One region of the Micromonospora sp. NPDC049049 genome, then DNA from elsewhere that is predicted to be linked to it. Evidence: riboswitches for the same ligand, from Rfam matches in the RefSeq annotation. Region 1 holds a riboswitch; the other holds the start of a gene.
What was found. Region 1 has a riboswitch for cyclic di-AMP ahead of AB0B68_RS19565 (C39 family peptidase). Riboswitches for the same ligand answer to the same signal wherever they lie in the genome.

Region 1 (7,864 bases):
CACCATGTGGCTGCCGTACCTGGAACGGATCGGCCGACCGTTCCTGGTCGTGCTGCGTGAGCCGGAGTTCCTGGCCCCGATCGCGGCGGCCACCGACGCGCCGGTGGTCTACTGCCCCACCCTGGGGGCGATGGACCAGGCGTTGGTGCCGAGCCTACGGGCGGCGTTCTACGTCAACCACGGTGCGAAGAACAGCCACTGCGTCCGCTTCACCCAGCTCACCCACATTCAGCTGCACCACGGCGACAGCGACAAGGCGCCGAGCGCCAACCCGGTGTCGGGGATCTTCGACCGGATCTTCGTGGCCGGGCAGGCGGCGATCGACAGGTACGCCCGCGCCGGAGTGCAGATCCCGGCGGACAAGTTCGTGGTGGTGGGTCGTCCACAGGTCGAGTCGATCGAGGTGCGCCCGGAGCCGGCACGAGGGTTGGCGCACCCGACGGTGCTCTACACACCGACCTGGACCGGGCACCACGCCGACGCCGACTACTGCTCGCTGCCGGTGGCCGAAAGCCTGCTGCGCCGACTGTTGGAACGCGGCGCGACGGTGATCCTGCGAGCCCACCCGTACACGACGCAGAATCCGGCCTCAGCCCGGCAACTGGGCCGCCTGACCGAACTGCTCGTCGCCGACCGGGCCCGCACCGGCCGCCAGCACGTGGTCGGCGCGGCGGCTCGGGAGCTGAGCCTGACCGAGTGCGTCAACTCCGCCGACGCGCTGGTCTCCGACGTGTCCGGAGTGATCTCGGACTTCCTCTACTCCGGCAAGCCGTACGCGGTCACCGACATGGGCGACGAGGGCGACCGGTTCGTGGAGCGGTTCCCGCTGGCCGGGTCGGGTTACGTGCTGCGCCGGGACATGTCCAACGTGGACGACGTGCTGACCGCACTGCTGGACACCGACCCGCTGGCCGAGGCCCGCTGGGCCACCCGCCGCCGCTACCTGGGTGACTTCCCGGCCGAGGCGTACGCCGAGGCGTTCCTGGCCGCCGCCCGCCGGGAGCTGGCACCGGCCGAGGCGCTCACCGCGACCGCACCGGCATAGCCGCTCAGCGGTAAGGATCCAGCAGCGCCAGCACCGCCGCCGGGTCCTCCACGTGCGCGTTGTGTCCGAGACCGGGCAGCGTCGCGACCGGTACGCCGTACTCCTTGAGCTGTTCGTCGGTGACCATCGGGTCGTTCTCCCCGCGCGCCAGCACCACCGGCACGTCGGTCGCCGCCAGCAGCGCGGCCAGGTCGGGCTCGCCGACGGCGAAGGCGGCCGGGTCCATGGCGAGGCGCCACCGGCCGTCGACCTGGCGCAGCCCGGCTTCCACCACCGGGTGGTCCGGCGGGACCAGACCGCTGAGCCCGGCGACCCGCAGGTAGCGGCGAGCCGCCTCGGTGCGGGTGGCGAACCAGCTCACCGGCCGGGCGGCAAGCTCGGCGGCGCGGGTCAGCTCGGCGGGTGACCAGAGTGCCTTGATGCCCAGCCCGACCACGGCGTCCACCGGCGTTCCGGCGTCGCGGGCGGCCAGCGCCAGGCCGACCACCCCACCCAGCGAGTGCCCGAGCACGACCAGCCGGTCGTCGGGGACGAGGGCCCGCGCGATCTGCTGAGCGAAGCCCGCGAAGGAGTACGACGGCAGCGGCGACGCCCAGCCGTGGCCGGCGAGGTCCGGTGCCAGCCACCGCCCGGGCCAGTGCTGCTCAAGGTACGGGGCCCAGGGCAACCACACGTCCCCGGTCGTTCCCATCCCGTGCAGCAGCAGCAGGACCGGCCCGCGGCCGGTGTGACCACCCGTTTCATCCACCACGGCCGCAGTCTCCCATGGTTCACGGTCGGGTACGAGGGCCGTCGATGGCGGGCCGGGCGGACAAACGCCGCGGGCGCCGGCTCCTTGTGGGAGACGGCGTCCGCGGCGGTCAGGGTGCCCGGGTCAGGCGGAGTAGCCCCGGCTGGTGATCCAGTTGGCCAGGTCGATCGTGGTGATCCAGTAAGACGGGTCGGCCGGGTTCGCCGAGTCGGCGATCCGCACGGTGCGACCGTTGTCCTTGTAGCCCACCACGGCGATGTAGTGCCCACCGCCGTAGGAGTGCCACCCGCCGTCGGTGTCGACGGCGTCCCCGACGACGTTGGCCACCACGCCCCGGCCGTCGGTGACGGCCTTCACCACGTCGGCCTGGAGCCGGTCCATCTGGGCCGGGCTGGGCGCGCCGGGGAACATCCGGGTCCGGTACGGGGAGCCCTTCACCTCGGCGTTGAGCACCCGGGTGGTGTCCTCGGCCGAGTTGGTGCCCATCTCGGTGGTGCCCAGTTCGGCGCCGAGCTCCTCCTGGGTGCGGTCGATGCCGGCGGCGCTGAGCGCGTTCCGGGTGGCCGCCGGGCCGCAGTTGTAGTAGGTGTTCTGCGCCTCGTAGTCGTAGTCGAGCACCTTCGTCGCGGGGGGCTTCGGCGGCGTCGGCTTACGGGTGAGGTCGGGGTTGCTCTTGGCCTTGGCGGCGGGTGACGCGGCGCTGGTGGCCGGGGCGGCCGTGGTCGGCGCGGCGCTGGCCGAGGGGGACGCGTCCCGGGCCTCACTGCGGGAGGCGGCGACGTCGCTGCGCATCTCGGCGACGGTGGTCGCGGTGCGCTGGCCGGCCGGGGCGTCGTCGGCAGTGGTGAGCAGGGCGCCGGTGGTGGTGGCGATAGCGAGGGCTGCGGCGGAGGCGGCGACGATCTGGTACGGGCGCTCGGTGGCGAGGCGACGGAGCTGGCGCTGCAGGGTGTGCTTCACGGGGTCCTCCACGGATCGGGGGGAGAGCGGCACACCGGGGCCGGACCGGTATCCGGGCAGGCGCCAGCGCGCGGACAGTGGTCCGCGGGTGTGAACCGCTCAGGGGAACGCCCGGATCGGCCGGGCGGGAAAGGCGATGACCCGGGGGTCAGCTCACCGTCACGCGACGAATGAGCGGGTGCACCGCCGCGCCGTGGAGGCGAGGGAACAACCGAGGGGTGGAAAGGTGCTGCACGAGGATGGGACTCCTTCCGACACCGCCTACCGGGTTAGCTGACGGATTCGGGCGGGAAGACGCCCTACCGCGGGCCGTGGCTCGCGGATTCACCCCGGACTTACTGGTGGGTCCCCGGTTCGTTGATCACGATTAAGCGGGTCGATGCGGCGTCGCGTCTTGCGATCGGTTACCGCACCGGACGGGACGACACTACTGGCGTCTCAACGCCCTGCCAAGCCAGGTTCACCTGCGTAAACCCCAATTGGCGCCACAATTTCTGCGCGTAATGCCGATGATGTGACTCGATGGGACAACCAGTTACGGCGACGCCTACGGGCGACAACCGGACAGGCCGCAAAGAACGCGGCCATAATCGCGGGAACAATCCCGTCGATCGCGTCGGACGTCCGATTTCTCGATCGGGTGACCGGCCTCACATAACGGATTGGGCTCAACCCACCCGGGCCGGGCGCCACAGTGCCACGACGGCGGGACGCAACGCCCCGGCGACCGTGCGGCGCGCGGGGACCAGGGTCGGGCGGAGCCGGGCCGCCGCCGCGTACGCCTCCTCGGCGAGGGCACGAGCCGACTCGGCGGCCAATTCCGCGTCGCGCCAGGCGACCCGCTCACGGTCGGCGGCCACCTGGTAATCGGTCGACCGCGCATCCCGGATCACCCGGCTGATCAGCACCTCCTGCTCGACCGGGTGTCGCCGGGGATCCCAGCCGCGCCGGTGCCCGAACACGTCGCCGAGCTGCGCCATGGTCAGGTCGCCCCGCCAGTACGCCGCCATCGCCGCCCGGTGCAGATAGCGTTCCCGGGCGGCGTACTCGGCGGGGGTGTGCGGGGTCTGCGGGGTGGGCAGTGCCCCCGCGCCAGCGAAGCGACGCGCGGCGGCGTCCGCCTCGTCGTACCCGATCCAGGCCTGCTCCAGCTGTTCCTGAGCGGTCAGCCAGGCGGCACGCCGCCGCTTGGCGGTGGTGGCCGCGCGGGCCGCGGCAACGGCCACCTCCTCGGCGTAGCGGCGCCTGTCGACGGCCTCGGCGGCGGCCAACTCCTGGGCGGTGGGCCCGGCCGGGACCGGGTCGCCGGTCGGCCGGGCCCGTTCGGGGCGGGCGGCCAGCACGGTGAGCAGGCCCAGGGTCAGCAGGAACAGCGTCGACCAGATGGCGGCGGCCCGCGGCACCTCGGTCACGAACTGGTAGAAGACGACGGTCTCCATGGTCGGCACCTCGGGGAGAGAGCAGTGCGATGGAAAGCCGCGCCGACCAGCGGGCCACGGCGGGCCACGGGTCGGCGGGTCAGGGAGCGGGTGGGTCGACAGGGCGCGGCGGCGGGACGGTCGTCCCGGTGGCTCAGCGCCCGGGTGGGGCCCGGGAAGCCCGACCGCTCGCACTGTCGACGAGGGGCAGCCGGTCAGATTCGGCCGCCCTGGCCGGCAGCACGCCGGCCGCGATGGTGTTCTGATCGCCGGGGAGCGCCACCGGCGAGTCGACCGACCAGGTCGGGACCGACTCCTCGGCGGCCTTCGCCGGGGCCGGACGGGCCGCGTCGTGTGCCCCCGACCCGATGGCGTCGGCACCGGCGACAGTGGTCGGCACCACGCTCGACGTGGGCCCCGAGCCGGGCGTCGACGTGGCGGCCGTGGCCGGGCCTGCGCCGAGCGCCAGGGCCGCGACGACGGCGAGGCTGGTCAGCACCCGAGTCGCCCAGCGCGCCACCCACCACAGCGGACAGGTGAACGCGACCGGAAGCACGTCCCCACGCTACGCCTCGCGCCGACCCGGGCGCATCGACCACGGGCGTGTCGGATCACGCCGCGCCGACCCCTTTGACCAGGGTGGACGCCGTCAGCGCAGGTCGGCGTACGGTGATCGACCGCCGGCCTGACCGACCTCGCCAGCGGGTCCGTCGACCTCGCCGCGGGCGATGCTCGCGGAGTCTCGCGCGTCGTCGTCGCCGGCCGCGCGTTGTCGCGGGACGGGCGCTGGACGGGCCGCGCGGCGCGGCGCGAGCCGGCGCATCATCGGGGTTTCGACGAAGCGGTGCAGCAACCCGGCGAGGATCAGGTTCGCCGCCAGGAAACCGAGCACCACGGCCGGGCCACGCCAGCCTCCGAAGCCGATCCCCCAGGTTCCGCTCCACCGCAGCACGCTCGTCATCACCAGCACGTGCACCAGGTAGAAGGCGAACGAGACCTCACCGAGCCAGACCAGCGGCCGGGACCGCCACGGCGAGCGCCGACCCCGCACGTCCGCGTCCGCGGCAGCGGTGATCACCAACAGGTACGCGACCGCGAGCAGCGTGGTCCACAGCTCGGCGCGGATCCACTGCGCGGCCACCACCCAGGTGACCAGGAAGATTCCGCTTGCCACTGTCAGTTTGGGACCGCGCCAGAGCCCTCGGCGCATCAACTCGGCCGCCACCGCGCCCAACCAGAACTCCAGCGACCGCACCGGCGGGAAGATCTGGGTGAACCACCAGCGGCTCACCTCCGGCACCAACTCCTGTGCCGGCCAGAGCGCGAGGATCAGCAGGGGCAGCGCGACGATCAGCGCCCAGAGCAGCTTCGGCCGGGCCCGGCGCAGCAGCGGCAGCGCCAGCGGCAGGCAGAGGTAGAAGAAGAACTCGCAGGACAGCGACCAGCTGACGGTGTTGATGCTGTAGAACCAGCCCGGCCGGGGATCCCACGCCTGCAACAGCAGCAGGTTCTCCAACGCCGCCGCCGGCAGGACCGGGTCGGCGAACCACCAGGCGACCACCAGCGTCGCCACGAACAGCACCAGGTGGTTCGGGTAGATCTTGGCGATCCGTCGCCGCCAGAACGTACGCCGCGAGTCGCCCTCGCGGGCCGACCAGACCAGCACGAAACCGCTGAGGATGAAGAAGAACTGCACCCCGGAGAGACCGAGGGTGAACAGCGCGTCGATGACTGCCTTGTAGTCCGGCTCGGCGATGATCCGCATGGTGCCGGCGTGGAAGCCGAAGACCAGCAGAGCGGCGATCCACCGCAGCCCGGTCAGCGAGGGCAGCCGGGGCGGGGCCGGTGCGGGCCGGGCGGCCGACGCCGCGGCGACGCTCGTCATGCCGGGATCCCGGCGCTCGGCAGGGTCACCAGCACTGTCGTAGCCTCCTCGGCGCGGCGTCGGACGGCGCGACGGCGACGCCCACGACGACCCGGCAGGGCCGCACCGAGGCACCCTACCGGGTCACTCCCGGGTGAACCGGACGCATCCCACCCGCCCCACGAGCCCGCGCTCCCCGGGCCGGAAACCGCCCACCGGCTCGGCGTTAACCTCCCGCTGGGCGGGAGTTCAGAGAGTCCACCATCGGCGGCAACGTCAGGTTCCGGGCCCGGCCACCCGGGTCGTCGAAGGTGGCGGACGTGGTCAATGAGCCGACGCACGCACCGCTGCTGAGCATCGTCGTGCCCGTGTACGGCGTCGAGGCGTACCTGTACCAGTGCCTCGAGTCGATCCGGGCCGACATCCCGGCGAGCGAGTCGGACGCGGTCGAGCTGATCGCCGTCGACGACGCCTCCCCGGACGGCTGCGGCGACATGCTCCGCTCGTACGCGGTCAGCCGCGACGGCGTGCGGGTCGTGCACCTGAGCAGCAACGTGGGTCTGGGGCTGGCCCGCAACGCCGGGCTCGACGTGGCCAACGGCCGGTACGTCTGGTTCGTCGACAGCGACGACTGGTTGCCACCGGGCACGATCGCCGCGGTGCTGGACCGACTGCGCCAGCACCAGCCCGACGTGCTGATGCTCGACCACCTGCGGGTGCACGAGGACGGCCGGCGGGAGGTCGACGCCAGCAGCCCGCTGCTGCGCGGGATCACCGGCGTGACCCGGTTGGCCGACCAGCCGCAACTGCTGCGGGTGCAGCACACCGCCTGGAACAAGGTGGTCCGCCGGGACTTCATGGACGAGCTGGAGCTGCGCTTCTTTCCCGGCTGGTACGAGGACATCCCGTTCAGCCACCCCCTGCTGATCGGGGCCGAGAAGATCTCCGTGCTGGACCGGGTCTGCTACCTGTACCGCCAGGGCCGCCAGGGCGCGATCACCTCCACCCGCAGCGGCCGGCACTTCGACGCCTTCGCCCAGTACGAGCGGCTGATGGACTGGGTCGCCCGGAAGCACCCGGACGAGCGGTTGCAGGCCGAGCTGTTCGAGCTGATGATCAGCCACTACCTGGTGGTGGTGGGCAACGATGGCCGGCTGCACCCACACCTGCGGCGCGGCTTCTTCCACCGGGCCGCGGCGCACTACCGTCGCTACCTGCCCACCGGCGGCTATCCGCTGCCCCCGGGCGTGACCGGGCTCAAGCACCGCCTCGTCGGGCGGGGTGACTGGGTGGCGTACTCGGCGCTGCGCCAGGCCCACCGGGTCGCTGGTCGCCTGCGTCGATCCGGACCGGTGGGCGGCGCCGGGGGCGGTTCGCTCGCCGCCGACGAGGACCCGGGGCGAGGGGCGAGCGCGGGGTCGACGCGCGACGGTGGGCTCGCGCCGGAGCGGCGCGACGCGCTGGCCGGCGGCCGGCTGCCGTGATCGCCGCCACCGCTGAGCACGCCGGGAGCCGGGGTTGCTCCCGGCGTCCTGATTTTCCAGGTCGTCCGCCCGCCGGGTGGACGACGACAGCACCACCGCACCCCGGTGCGGGCGTACCTGAGCAGAGGTCGGAATGACAGCGACAATCAAGATCGGACCGCACGCGGTCGGTGCCGGGGAGCGACCGTTCGTGGTCGCCGAGATGTCCGGCAACCACAACGGCGATCTGAACCGGGCGCTGGCCATCGTCGACGCGGTGGCAGCGAGCGGGGCGCACGCGCTCAAGCTCCAGACGTACCGGCCGGACACCATCACCATCGACGTCGACACCCCGGCCTTTCG
Region 2 (7,864 bases), on a different contig from region 1:
GCGCCGTCGACGCGGTCCTGGTCGCCCGTCCGCCGGTCTCCGACCACACCCGTCGACCCCCGGCCGCAGATCGGGCGCGACTTCGCGAGCAGCAGCGCGACACGGTCGTCGACGTGGTGACCCGCTACAACCCCGAGGCGGTCGTCTGCGTCGGCGTGCCGTTCGGCCACACCAAGCCACAATGGATTCTTCCGCACGGCGGTCAGGTCACCGTCGATGGCGTGGAACGCCGGATCTTCGCCGACTACCGGTAGAGGCCGTTCGGCAACGGGGCCTACGCCCGCCGCACCGAGCGACCGTCCTTCCTGGCTGCCCGAATGCGGTCCCGAGACTGAGAACGGGCGCTCACACACCACGCCTCCTACTGCCCGCCCGACCTCTGGTGGGTGCGGGCCGCACGGCGGGTGGTGAATCCAGTGGACCGGCACCGACCGTGGCGGAAAGCTGTGGGGATGGAACCGACACAGACGGCGATCATCGTGCCAATACCCGAGGCCGAGGAGGCGGTGGGCCCCTTCCGGGCATCGCTCGACCCGGCCGCCGGGTGGGGGGTGCCAGCGCACGTGACCGTCCTCTACCCGTTCCTGCCTCCGCAGCAGATCGATGAGCAGGTCTTGGCCGTACTGCGCGAGACCATTACCGGGATCCCGCGGTTCGACGTCGCACTGACGGACGTCGGCTGGTTCGGTGACACGGTCGTCTGGCTTGCTCCACAGCCAGCTCGCCCGTTCCGGGAACTCACTTCGGCCGTGTGGCAGCAGTTTCCCGAGGCGCCCCCCTATGCCGGGGCGCACAGCGATGTGGTGCCGCACCTGACCATCGGTCACGACGCCGCCAAGCCCACGCTGAGCCACGCCGCAGAAACCATCTCCACGCACCTGCCGATCAACGCGGCCATCGACAGAGTCAGGCTCATCGCCGGAACACCGGACATCAGCCCCTGGCGCACCGTCTGCGAGTTCCCGCTAGGCACCACACCGCCTGCGCCGGCTGGACCGTTACCGTCCTTGACGTGAACTCGGCGGAATTCTGGAAGTTCCTGGAGCGGTCAGCCGAGGAGACGACCGACCCGGCCCGAAGACTGGACTGGTTGGCATACCGGCTCAACCGCGTTTCACTGGAGCACATCGCGGACTTCCAGGTCCACCTAGAGGCTGCGCGTCGCCCGATCGATACCTACGCCATGTGGGGCGCAGCCAACCAGATCATGGACGGCCTGTGCAGCAGCGACTCGTTCTGGTACTTCCAACCATGGCTCATCGGCCAGGGGCAGCGCTGGTGGCAGCACGTCGCCCAAAACCCCGACAACCTCGCCGACCTGCCCGCTGTGCGTGCGCTCGCCGGCCGCAGTCTCTGGGAACGGGCCGACGCGGAGTGGCCGCACTGGGAAGAACTCGCCTACGTGGCATCCCGCGCCTACGACCGCATCACCGGGCGTGAAGACAGCCTCCATGAAGCGCTGGACGCCCGGGGCCACCGCGCGTACTTCGATCCAGCCCCAATCGATGAGCCCTGGGACAGCGACAGCCTCGCCGAGATCGAACAACGCCTGCCGCGCCTCATGCGCTTGTTCCCCCGCCAGCACTACGTTAAGCCCTGACCTGCGGTGCGGGGAGTCAGAGAGCGGATCTCCTCGTCGGGCAAGCGTGGCTGATGGTCCGTGGATGGCCCGCCGGACGCAGTTGGCCTGAGCAACATCAAAAGCCCTGGCTGGGACTGTTGTCCTGACCAGGGCTTCTGCACATGGAGCGGGTGACGGGAATCGAACCCGCACTGTCAGCTTGGGAAGCTGATGTTCTGCCATTGAACTACACCCGCAAGCGGCACCACTGTACCCGAGTCATCGAGCCCATGCACCCAGGCACCCCCGGTGACCGCAGGTGTCCGACCGTGCCGCCCGGGTCGGCCAAGATGATCCACTCGGCTTCCTGGAAGTCGGGGCATCCGCAGCGCCGGGATACCGCGGTTTCGCCGAAGTCGAGTGGATCATGCGGGAGTGGCGGCTCGCCGGGTGTGGCGGGCGTACGCATCGGTGCCGGCTCCGTCGTGACGGAGCCGGCACCGATGATCTTCCGGTCGTGTGGTCAGGCGGCCGTGCACTGCACGTCACGGCTGAGGAGGGTCGGGCGCGTCTGCGGGACGGCGATGGGCGCTGCCACCGCCGACTGGGCGTTTGGGTCGAGCCAGACCCGAACGGCCGGCCGGCTCGGCCCGAGACCCGGAATGCCCGCGATGTGCTGCTCGCGGCGGGTGAGCATGGCCACGTCGACGGTGAACTCGAAGAGCCGCCAGTCGACCTGCGGCTCGGCCCGGGCGCTCTGCGCCAGCTGCGCCACCCGGATCGGATCGGTCACCGGGCGGGCGTGACCCGCCACGTACGCCTCGTCGTCGCTCTCCTCCGCAGGGAACGAGTGCAGCGCGTAACGGCCGTCACGTTCGAGGTCGCGGCGCTTGGGCGAGTCGATGATGAAGCAGAACAGCCCCTCGGCGGTGATGACCGGGGAGACCGGATGGACGCGGGGCCCGCCGTCGGCACGGACCGTGGCCAGATAGCCGAAGCCCGGCCCGTACTGCTGAAGGAGAACGCGGATCCCGTCGGCGAGTCGGGGCTCGTCGGCGGCGAATTCGGACCAGGAAGCCATGTGGGCATTCTATCGAACAAATGTACGAGTAGCGACCTCGACGCGCTGGTCCGGCACCGAATCCGGCCACTTCCGGCAACGCGGCTATGGTGGTCCGATGCTGCTCTCCGACCGTGACCTGGTCTCCGAGATCAAGGCCGGCACGCTGGGCTTGGAGCCGTTCGAGCCCACCCTGGTCCAACCCTCCAGCATCGACGTCCGACTCGACCGGCTGTTCCGGGTCTTCAACAACCATCTCTACACCCACATCGATCCGGCCATGCAGCAGGACGACCTGACCTCGGCGGTCGAGGTCCCCGACGGCGAGCCGTTCGTGCTGCACCCGGGGGAGTTCGTGCTCGCCTCGACGCTGGAGGTCATCTCGCTGGGTGACCAGCTCGCCGGCCGGCTGGAGGGCAAGAGCTCCCTGGGCCGGCTCGGGCTGCTCACGCACTCCACCGCCGGTTTCATCGACCCGGGCTTCTCCGGCCACGTGACGCTGGAACTCTCGAACGTGGCGAACCTGCCGATCACCCTCTGGCCGGGCATGAAGATCGGGCAGCTCTGCATCTTCCGGCTCTCCTCGCCAGCCGAGCACCCGTACGGCTCGGTGGTCTACGGCTCGCGCTACCAGGGCCAGCGGGGGCCGACACCCAGCCGCGCCTGGCAGCACTGGCGCACCTGGCCCACCCGCTAGGACCAGAACGACGAGGGCCCGCCGCGAGGAGATCGCGACGGGCCCCTTCGGTCACACTGGGTCAGCCTGGACGGCCGTAGCTGTGGATCGGGCCGTCGTCGACCTTCTTCATCTTGACCGGTTGACCAGCCTGCGAGGCGTGCACCACCCAGCCGCCGCCGACGTACATGCCGACGTGGTGGATGTCGCTGTAGTAGAAGACCAGGTCGCCGGGGCGCAGGTCACCCTTGCTGACGTTCTTGGTGACCCGGCTCTGCGCGGCGGCGTTGTGCGGCAGCGACACGCCGGCCTTCGCCCAGGCGGCCAGCATGAGCCCGGAGCAGTCGTACGAGTTCGGACCCTCGGCACCCCAGACGTAGGGCTTGCCGATCTGCGCGCAGGCGAACTTGACCGCGGTGCCCGCGGCACCGCCGGGGTAGCTACCCGGGCAGGGCGCCGGGCGCAGCGGACCGCCGCCGCCGCTGCCGTACACCTTCAGGCGCAGCTTCTGCAGGCGATCGATCTCGTCGTTGATCTGCTTCTTCTTCGCCGCCAGCTGGGCTTCCGTGCGGGTCAGCTGGGCCACCATCTCGTCCAGTGGCGCCTTCTGCGCGGCCAGTTGGTCGCGCAGGTCGGCCACCTGGCGTACGTCCTTCTGCTGGTCGTGCGCGAAGCGGTCCAGCATTTCGAGCTGGCCGACCACCTCGCTGGGCGACCGGCTGCCCAGCATCGCGTTGACGGTCGAGACGTTCTCACCCATGTAGGCGCGTACGGCAAGGGCGCTGACCTTGTCCATCGCGGCGTCGACCTGGCGCTCGAGCGGAGTGATCCGGGCGGCCAGCGCGTCTGCCTGCTTGCGCTTCGCGGCGAGGTCGATGCGGGTGGCGTTGTGCCGTTCGATGACCGGTTCGAGCTTGTTCCAGTCGGCGTCGATCTGGCGCTCGATCTCGGCGACGGAGGGGTCGGCGTGGGCCGCCGTGGCACTACCGGTCAGAACGACGGCGACGCCGGCCAGCGCGGCGAGTGCGGTGGTTAAGCGGGACCAGCGTGGGCGCGGCACTATCGACGCCGGGCCGGCTGATGCCGACCGCTCGGACGACGGCCGCGGGGCATGGAGTGCCACCGGGGTTCCGTACTCCTTCTTCCTGACCGCCTACCGGGTTAGCTGACGGGTTCGGGCGGGAAGTCGGCGCCCTACCGCAGTGGCTGCGGATTCACCCCGAGGGACCTGGGTCCCCGGTTCGCTCGGAAACGACTCGGCGGTGTCGGTCCGTTACCGCCCGGGGTGGGCGGAGCTGCTGTCGGGCCGACAAATGACCAGAGTAGAGACGCCCGTTACCGATCCGCAACCCGTGCGGCCGTGACACTCCGTACGGATTGGACGAGGTCACTGACCGTGTGTGAAGAATTCTTTCCGTGCACGTCGATAGATGGAAAGGTATTGACGCGAGCTCCCGGACGGCGCGATGGTGATTTGACCTCACTCCGCGAGAATCTAGGGGGTTCGATGCACCATCCAACCCTGTCGACCGGCTGGCGCGCACTGCTCGCCGCCACCGTGGTCGCCGCCGCGACCACGGTGCCACTCTCCGTCGGCCCGGCCGCCGCCGCGCCCACCACCGACCGCCAACAGCAGTACGCCGACGCGGCCACCGAGTACGGCGTACCGGCCGTCGTGCTGCTCGGCGTCTCCTACCTGGAGTCCCGTTGGGACACCAACGCCGGCACACCGAGCACCAGTGGCGGCTACGGCCCGATGCACCTGACCGACGCGCGGCACGTGGCCGCCCTACCCGGACGCGGTCACCACGACGCCGGAGCCGAGGACCCACGCGGTGACGACTCCCGGCCGGCCCGGGTGCCCGCGCCCCGACCGGTCGAGGCGCCCGCCCCGTCCACCGCCGCGTTGCAGACCGTCGACGCCGCCGCCGCGCTGACCGGTGCCGCCCCCGAGGCACTGCGTACCGACGCGGGCCTCAACATCCGGGGTGGGGCGGCGCTGCTGAGCGCGTACCAGAGGGATCTGGGCGCGCCGGTCGGCGCGGGCACCGACCCGGCGGCCTGGTACGGCGCGGTGGCCCGCTACTCGGGCGCGGACAGCGCCGACGCCGCGGCGGCCTTCGCCGACGAGGTCTTCACCACCATCGGCGCGGGCGAAGCCCGGGTGACCGACGAAGGCCAGCGGATCACCCTGCCGGCCCGCGCGGTGCGGCCCGAACGGTCCTGGCTGGACCGGCTGGGCCTGCGCCGGCTGGCCCGCCCGGACGGGGTGGAATGCCCCCGCACCATCTCCTGCGAATGGATCCCGGCGCCCTACGAGGCGTTCGGCGACGGGGACTACGGCAACCACGACCTCTCCGACCGGCCCGCGCGGCAGAAGATCGAGTACATCGTCATCCACGACACCGAGGCGAGTTGGGCCACCACCCTGCAACTCGTCCAGGACCCAACCTACGTGAGCTGGCACTACTCGCTGCGCTCGGTCGACGGGCACATCGCCCAGCACGTCAAGACGAAGGACGTCGGCTGGCACGCCGGCAACTGGTACGTCAACGCGAAGTCGATCGGGTTGGAACACGAGGGCTTCGCTGCGCAGGGCACCTGGTACACCGAGGCGATGTACCGGACCTCGGCGAAGCTCGTTCGGCACCTGGCGCTGCGGCTGGGCATCCCACTGGACCGCCAGCACATCATCGGCCACGACAACGTGCCCGGCACCATCCCCTCGACAGTGCGGGGAATGCACTGGGATCCGGGCCCCTACTGGGACTGGACGCACTACTTCGACCTGCTGCACGCCCCCCGACTGGACACCGGCACCCCGGCCACCGGGCTGGTCCGGATCGACCCGGACTACACCACCAACCAGCCGGCGTTCACCGACTGCGTCACGGTGGGCGTGCCCTGCGCTCCGCGCGGTTCCTCGTCGGTGGTGCTGCGCAGCGCGCCGTCCGCTGACGCGCCGCTGGTCAACGACATCGCGCTCCGCCCGGACGGCAGCCCGAACACGATGGCGGTGTCGGACCACGGGGCCAGGGCGTCCGCCGGGCAGACGTATGCGCTGGCCGGCCGGCAGGGCGACTGGACGGCGATCTGGTACCTCGGGCAGCGGGCCTGGTTCCACAACCCGTCGTCCGCGCCGACCGCCAGTTGGACCGTCGGAGTCGTGGCGACACCGAAGCCCGGAAGAGCCACCGTTCCGGTCTACGGACGGGCGTACCCGGAGCAGTCCGCGTACCCGGACGGGGTGCCCTACCAGGCGATCACGCCGCTCCAGTACACGCTGGCCGCCGGGCAGCGGTACTCCGTCGGCGCGGTGCTGGCCGGCGAGTACTACCGGGCCAGCACGTTCGACGGCTCCTCACCCGGTGACTGGACGGTCATTCGCGGCAAGAACCGGTACGCGCAGATCCAGTTCGGCCACCGGATCATGTACGTCGACCTCGCCGACGTGCAGCTGTTGCCCTCCCCGGTGGGGACACCCCGCTGAGAACCACGACGGCCCCCGGTCGGTGACCGGGGGCCGTCGTGTCGCGCTGGGGCCTGTGTCAAAGTCCTCGGTCGAGCCGAGGCGGAGTCCAGGCGGCGATCCGGCAAGGCGGAGATTGGCCCGGATACCGGTGTTGTATCCGGGCCAATCTCCAACGCGGCCGGTCGTCGCCTGGGCCCGCCGCAGGCCGGCCAGGGGCTTTGACACAGGCCCTGGGTGGATCAGCCAGGTCTGCGGAACCCGGCGACGGGCATGGTGGTGATGCTGGACACCTGCACCGGTTTGCCGGCGCGTGGCGCGTGCACCATCTGGTTGTTACCCAGATACAGCCCGACATGACTCAAGCCGGAGAAGAAGAACACCAGGTCACCGGGGCGGGCGTCGGCGCGCGAGATGGCCTTGCCCTCGTTCCACTGGTCACCGGTGTGGTGCGTCAGGTAGATCCCGGCCGCCTTGTAGGCGTACTGGGTCAGCCCCGAGCAGTCGAACGAGTTCGGCCCGGTGGCACCCCAGACGTACGGCTTGCCGACCTTGCCGCAGGCGGTCTTGATCGCGGTGCGGGCCGCCGCACTGAACACGCCGTTGATGGTCGGGCAGGCCGCCGTCTTGACGGTGGTCTTGGGCATCGACGCCTCGAGCTGCTTGATCTCGGCGTCGATCTGCTTCTTCTTGGCCGCCAGATCGTTCTGCTGCTTGGTCTGGGTGACGATCAGCGCGTCCAGCTTCTGCTTCTCGCCGTCGTACTTGGCCCGCACGGCCAGCACGCCCTCGACCTCCTTGCGCTCCTGCGAAGCGAGCCGGTCGAGGATGGTGAGCTGCTCGGTGAGCGTGTCCGGCTTGGCGCTGACCAGTAGCGCGCCGATGTCGTGTGACGGGCCGGAGATGTAGTAGCGGGAGGCGAGGTCGCCGACCCGGTTGAGCGCCAGCTCGCTCTGCAGCGCCAGCGGCTCGATCTTCTTCTGCAGGTTCGCCGACTTCTGCCGGTTGACCTTCAGCTGCGCCCGGACCTTGTTGTACTGCTCGATGGTGGGCTCCAACTGCTCCCACTTCTTGTCGATCTGCGCCTCGATCTCGTCG

Region 2: it holds a riboswitch for cyclic di-AMP, as region 1 does, so the genes downstream of both, AB0B68_RS13950 (NlpC/P60 family protein) here and AB0B68_RS19565 (C39 family peptidase) in region 1, are expected to answer to the same signal.

Annotation. Positions count from the first base shown of each region.
Region 1 covers NZ_JBEZEX010000018.1:63,846-71,709, reverse strand. The annotation lists gene AB0B68_RS19575 (CDP-glycerol glycerophosphotransferase family protein) at 1-1,045, shown strand, start outside; gene AB0B68_RS19570 (alpha/beta fold hydrolase) at 1,050-1,796, opposite strand; gene AB0B68_RS19565 (C39 family peptidase) at 1,920-2,768, opposite strand; cyclic di-AMP (ydaO/yuaA leader) riboswitch at 3,000-3,140, opposite strand; gene AB0B68_RS19560 (hypothetical protein) at 3,425-4,195, opposite strand; gene AB0B68_RS19555 (hypothetical protein) at 4,329-4,730, opposite strand; gene AB0B68_RS19550 (acyltransferase) at 4,824-6,059, opposite strand; gene AB0B68_RS19545 (glycosyltransferase) at 6,359-7,522, shown strand; gene pseI (pseudaminic acid synthase) at 7,656-7,864, shown strand, end outside.
Region 2 covers NZ_JBEZEX010000011.1:65,835-73,698, forward strand. The annotation lists gene AB0B68_RS13920 (LD-carboxypeptidase) at 1-254, shown strand, start outside; gene AB0B68_RS13925 (2'-5' RNA ligase family protein) at 453-1,016, shown strand; gene AB0B68_RS13930 (DUF4240 domain-containing protein) at 1,013-1,600, shown strand; tRNA gene AB0B68_RS13935 (tRNA-Gly) at 1,745-1,818, opposite strand; gene AB0B68_RS13940 (pyridoxamine 5'-phosphate oxidase family protein) at 2,085-2,642, opposite strand; gene dcd (dCTP deaminase) at 2,740-3,318, shown strand; gene AB0B68_RS13950 (NlpC/P60 family protein) at 3,380-4,420, opposite strand; cyclic di-AMP (ydaO/yuaA leader) riboswitch at 4,434-4,569, opposite strand; gene AB0B68_RS13955 (peptidoglycan recognition family protein) at 4,805-6,787, shown strand; gene AB0B68_RS13960 (NlpC/P60 family protein) at 7,009-7,864, opposite strand, start outside.